2 regions of the Pseudomonas sp. 9Ag genome follow, and region 2 is predicted to be linked to the other one. Evidence: predicted binding sites of a transcription regulator. Region 2 holds the regulator's gene; the other holds the start of a gene.
The links. The regulator FliA, encoded in region 2, starts transcription of late flagellar genes. The targets are predictions, from matches to a motif close to CTAAAGTTTNNNNNNNNNNNGCCGNTAA.
Positions count from the first base shown of each region.

Region 1 (2,987 bases), 540 kb from region 2:
GCAATCCGCACCAGGGCAACGCCAGCCGCTTCGGCCTTGTTCAGGGTGGTCTGCGCGCGCGAGGCGCCTTGTTGCAGCGCTTCGACTGTCAGCCCGGTGCCTTGCTGAATGCTGCCAAGCATCGACTCGATTTCTCGGGTCGACTCACCGGTACGTTTCGCCAATGCTCGCACCTCATCCGCCACCACGGCGAAGCCGCGGCCGGCGTCTCCGGCTCGCGCCGCCTCGATGGCAGCGTTCAGGGCCAGCAGGTTGGTCTGCTCGGCCACCGCGCGGATCACATCCAGCACACGGGTGATGTTGTGGGTCTGATCGGCCAACTCACCGGCACGGGCCGAGGCGCTGACAACATCAGCCGCCAAAGCCTGTATCGATGCAATGGCGTCTTCGAGCTGCATACGTCCCTGTTGAGCCGACTCGCTGGAAGCCCGCGACGCCTCGGAGGTGGAAACGGCATTGCTGGCCACCTCTTCGACCGCACAAGTCATCTCATTCACCGCCGTGGCGGCCTGTTCAATCTGATCGTTCTGCCGCTGCAAGCCCTCGGTGCTGTCCAGCATGACAGCGCTCATTTCTTCGGCCGAAGCCGTCAGCACATGGGCCGAATCGTTGATCTGCCCGATGATGCTACGCAGGTTGGCCTGCATCTCGCTCAGCGAGGTCAGCAGCTCAGTGGCTTCGTCGTTGCCATTAACATGAACTTCATGGGTGAGGTCGCCTTTGGCAATCTGATTCGAAACGGCGACAGCGCGACGCATGGGCCGCACGATGCTGGCGGTCAACAGCAGCGCCAGCGCAACGGTCGAGACCAACGCAACCAGGATCACCGAGGCGATCACCCTCTGCGCGTTCCGATAAACGGACGTGGCCGCCTCGACAGCATGATGGGCGCCCTCCTCGTTAAACGACCGGAGTTCCAACAAAGCCTGTTCGAGCTGGTGGCTAAGCTCGCTAACCCGCGCGTTCACCGCGGCAGCCCTGTCCTCGCTCGGGTTGGCGGCAAGCACGCGCTGGCGATCCTGAAGCGCTTGGGGATAGCTGGCGTATACATTCTTGACGACACCGAACACGCGAGCCTCATCAGGATTGGATATGTGCTCCTCGTAACGAGCCATCAGCTGGCTGAGCTTGGTCATTGCTGCAGCGATCTGCTCGTCGCTCTTGCGAAGCGTTTCGGCGTCTTGGAAGGCCAACTGCCGCATGGATTCGATCCGCACGTGAGCAAGATTCAGCGCCATATCGTCAGCGGCCGCCTGGCTTGGCATCCAATCGGAGTCGATCTCGCTGCCCGCAGCACGTATCGCGGACATCTGCATCAGGCTGAACAACCCAAGCGCGGCCAGCAGCACGGCTACAAGCGCAAAGAACAGCAGCGTGCGATGGGAGATTTTCAATTTGCGTAGCATGGCGGTTCTCAAACGTGGTGCCGCCAGCAAGAGGCGGGGCTTCCAGTTTTATCTGCCATGCTGTTGATAACTTGAGCCGCAGAGTCTTGCTATGACCTGCCGGTCATCGGCTTTCACCGCACGGCGCTCGAACTTGTTCATGAGGACAACCAATGACTCCAACCACTGAAATGCCACGTCGGGTACGCCTTGTAGAAGTCGGCCCCCGCGACGGCCTGCAGAACGAAAAGCAGCCCATCAGCGTTGCAGACAAGGTTCGCCTGGTCGACGACCTCACCAGCGCGGGGCTGCACTATGTCGAGGTGGGCAGCTTCGTCTCGCCCAAGTGGGTGCCACAAATGGCGGGTTCTGCCGATGTGTTCGCGCAGATCAAGCAGAAGCCCGGCGTCACCTACGCCGCGCTGACGCCCAATATGAAAGGACTCGAAGCAGCCATCGAAGCCGGAGTCAGTGAAGTGGCTGTGTTTGGCGCCGCCTCGGAAGCCTTCTCGCAAAAGAACATCAACTGCTCCATCGACGAAAGCCTGGCGCGCTTCGCTCCGCTGATGACTGCAGCGCGCGAGAACGGCATTCAGGTACGCGGCTACGTCTCTTGCGTGTTGGGCTGCCCTTACGAAGGCGAAGTAGACCCCAAGCGCGTCGCGCATGTGGCGCACGAGCTGTTCGCCATGGGCTGCTATGAGGTTTCGCTGGGCGACACCATCGGTGCCGGCACACCGGGCAAAACCCGTCAGCTGATCGAGGCGGTCAGTCGCGAGGTTCCGCGTGACAAGCTCGCCGGTCACTTTCACGACACCTATGGTCAGGCGCTGGCGAACATCTACGCCAGCCTGCTGGAAGGCGTCGGCACCTTCGACAGTTCGGTCGCAGGCCTCGGCGGTTGCCCCTATGCCAAAGGCGCCAGCGGCAATGTGGCCAGTGAAGACGTGCTCTACATGCTCGACGGCCTGGGCATTCAGACCGGCATCGACCTGAACGCGCTGATCGCGGCCGGTCAGCGCATCAGCGATGTGCTGGGTCGTCCCAACGGATCACGCGTCGCGCGGGCCCGACTGAGCGCTGAGTAACCCGAGTCTGTAGCCAACCTCAGATAACAAGAGGCATTTCATGAACAAGATCTATCCCAACGCCAAGCAGGCGCTCGACGGCCTGGTCGAGGATGGCATGACGCTCGCCGTTGGCGGTTTTGGCCTGTGCGGCATTCCCGAGGCACTGATCGAGGCACTGCGCGACACGGGCAAGAAAGACCTCACCGTGATCAGCAACAACGCTGGCGTCGACGGCTTTGGCCTCGGTCTGCTGCTCGAGACGCGCCAGGTGCGCAAGATGATTTCCTCCTACGTCGGTGAGAACAAGGAGTTCGAGCGCCAGTACCTGGCCGGCGAACTGGCACTCGAATTCACCCCGCAAGGCACCCTGGCCGAGAAACTGCGCGCCGCTGGCTCCGGCATACCCGCGTTCTATACCCGTACCGGTTACGGCACGCTGATCGCCGAAGGCAAGGAAACCCGCCAGTTCAATGGCGAGTGGTACGTGATGGAAGAGTCGCTGCCCGTCGACGTATCGCTGGTCAAAGCTTAC
Region 1 covers NZ_LR733836.1:1,683,992-1,686,978, forward strand. The annotation lists gene ALTERO38_RS07420 (methyl-accepting chemotaxis protein) at 1-1,406, opposite strand, end outside; gene ALTERO38_RS07425 (hydroxymethylglutaryl-CoA lyase) at 1,577-2,473, shown strand; gene ALTERO38_RS07430 (CoA transferase subunit A) at 2,514-2,987, shown strand, end outside.
Region 1: a site for FliA is predicted at 1,455-1,482, ahead of ALTERO38_RS07420 (methyl-accepting chemotaxis protein). Genes of this name have one in related genera too.

Region 2 (2,987 bases):
AGGTGTCCATTTCGAGCTTGACGATGGCGTTGTGCAGCTCACGCGTGAGCTTGCCGACTTCCTGGTACAGCCCCAGGTTGCGCGCCTGATTGAGCTCGTTAAACATCTGCGTCGCTTCTTCGAAGCGGCCTTGCTGCAGACTTTCAATCAATTGGGGTGCATGAGCCCTCAGAGTCGCTTCGAACTCTGCCAGGCCTTGGTCTGCTTGCGTCATAGTGCCCTCGCGGCGTTACTGCTTCAGCCGTTGACGCGCTCGAAGATCTTTTCGATCTTTTCTTTGAGCACTTGAGCCGTGAATGGCTTGACCACGTATCCGTTAACGCCAGCCTGCGCGGCCTCGATGATCTGATCGCGCTTCGCCTCGGCGGTCACCATCAACACCGGCAGGTGCTTGAGGCGCTCGTCGGCGCGGACCGCGCGCAGCAGGTCGATGCCGCTCATGCCGGGCATGTTCCAGTCGGTGACGAGAAAATCGAAACTTCCGCTCTTCAGCATTGGCAAAGCAGTAGTGCCATCATCCGCTTCGGCGGTATTGGTAAAGCCCAGATCGCGCAAGAGGTTCTTGATGATCCGTCTCATGGTCGAAAAATCGTCGACGATGAGGATTTTCATGTTCTTGTCCAAGTACACCTCCGTAAACCCGAATCCGAGACCTGCTCACGGTCTGTTTGCGGGCCTCATGAATGAAGCTCGTAAGCGGTCTCTAATGCTTTGTTGCAAACCGGTCGTTAACGCGCGCGCCACTCGCCAAGACGAGCCCGCAGACGTGCCGCGCACTGACTGTGCAACTGGCTCACCCGCGATTCACTGACGCCCAGTACCTGACCGATTTCCTTCAAGTTCAACTCTTCGTCGTAATACAGCGAAAGCACCAACTTTTCACGTTCAGGCAGGTTGCCGATGGCTTCAGCCAACGCCTGTTGAAAACGCTCGTCTTCGAGATCGCGGGACGGTTCCGGATGGGTGCTGGCAGCATCCTCCTCGAACTCCCCATGCTCGCCTTCCTGAAGCAGATCATCGAAGCTGAACAGGCGGCTGCCCAAGGTGTCGCCCAGAATGCCGTAGTACTCATCGAGACTCAATTTAAGTTCGGCCGCAACTTCCTGATCTTTAGCGTCGCGTCCTGTTCTGGCCTCAATTGCCCGAATCGCCTCACTGACCATGCGCGAATTCCGGTGTACCGAACGCGGCGCCCAATCACCCTTGCGCACCTCGTCGAGCATCGCACCGCGTATGCGAATACCTGCGTAAGTCTCGAAGCTCGCACCCTTGCCGGCGTCATATTTCTTTGACGCTTCCAGCAAGCCGATCATCCCAGCCTGCATCAGGTCGTCGACCTGCACGCTCGCCGGCAATCGCGCCAGGAGGTGGTAAGCAATGCGTTTGACCAGCGGCGCGTATTGATCGATGAGTTGGTACTGCGAGTCTTTAGCCTGAGCTTTGCTGTAATACATACCGAATCCAGCCGCTATTGTTCGTTAGGCTCTGCGGCGGGCCTTACCAGGCGCTCCACAAAGAACTCCAGATGACCGCGTGGCGTTGCCGGCAACGGCCAGGTGTCAACTTTCTGCGCGATGGCCTTGAACGCCAGCGAACACTTTGCACGGGGGTAGGCTTCATAAACGGCACGCTGCTTCTGCACGGCCTTGCGCACCGACTCGTCGTACGGAATCGCGCCTACATACTGCAGCGCCACGTCCAGGAAGCGCTCAGTCACCTTGGTCAACTTGGCGAACAGATTGCGGCCTTCCTGCGGCGCATGGGCCATGTTGGCCAGTACCCGGAAGCGGCTGATGCCGTAGTCGCGATTGAGCAATTTGATCAGCGCGTAGGCATCGGTGATCGACGTGGGTTCGTCGGTCACCACCAGCAGCACTTCCTGTGCGGCGCGCACAAAGCTCACCACACCATCACCAATGCCGGCGGCGGTATCGATGATCAGCACATCGATGTCATCGCCGATATCGCTGAACGCTTGGATCAGGCCGGAGTGCTGCAGCGTCGATAGCTGCACCATGCTCTGCGTGCCGGATGCGGCCGGCACGATGCGGATGCCGCCCGGCCCCTGGATCAGCACGTCACGAAGATCGCATTCGCCTGCAATGACATCAGCCAGGGTGCGTTTGGTTGTCAGGCCGAGCAACACATCGACGTTGGCCAGACCGAGGTCGGCGTCGAGCAATACGACCCTACGCCCGAGATCGGCCAGCGCCAAGGACAGATTGACCGACACGTTGGTCTTGCCGACGCCACCTTTGCCGCCGGTCACTGCAATAACCTGTACGGGATGCATACCCATTTTCACACGCCTATCTCTTGCTGGAGCCCTAGGGCCATCGATGCGTTCAGCCCGAACGCGTCTTCTTTGTGTGTCACACGTAGCAAAGCGTTCATCCGACCTTCCGAGAACCGTTGTAAAGATCGGAGAACATGTCAGCCATGGTTTCCTCGCTCGGATTCTCTTCCGATTGCAAGCTCACCGCACGACTGACCAACTGGTGACTGCGAGGCAGATGCAGGTCGTCCGGAATACGCGGCCCATCGGCGAGGTAAGCGATAGGCAGATGCTGACTGATGATAAGCCCCAACACATCGCCCAGGCTGCCGGCCTCATCCAGTTTAGTCAGGATGCAGCCAGCCAGCCCGCAACGGCGGTAATTGTGCCAGGTCGCCTTGAGCACCTGGCTCTGGCTGGTCGCTGGCAGAACCAGATAATTTTTCGCCTTGATGCCACGGTCCGCCAACGCTTCGAGCTGCACCTTCATCATCGAATCACCCGCGGGTAGACCAGCGGTATCGACAAGAATCAGGCGCTTACGAGCCAACGGCGCCAGTGTTTTGCTCAAGGGCTGACTCGGGTCCAGCTGAATAACCGGTACGTCGAGAATACGCCCCAGTGTTTTCAGCTGTTCCTGAGCCCCAATCCGATAGTTGTCCATGCTCGCCAGAGCGATGCTCTGCGGGCCGTGCTTGAGCACGTAGCGTGC
Region 2 covers NZ_LR733836.1:2,226,829-2,229,815, forward strand. The annotation lists gene ALTERO38_RS09875 (protein phosphatase CheZ) at 1-214, opposite strand, end outside; gene ALTERO38_RS09880 (chemotaxis response regulator CheY) at 238-612, opposite strand; gene fliA (RNA polymerase sigma factor FliA) at 729-1,454, opposite strand; gene fleN (flagellar synthesis regulator FleN) at 1,469-2,299, opposite strand; gene flhF (flagellar biosynthesis protein FlhF) at 2,391-2,987, opposite strand, start outside.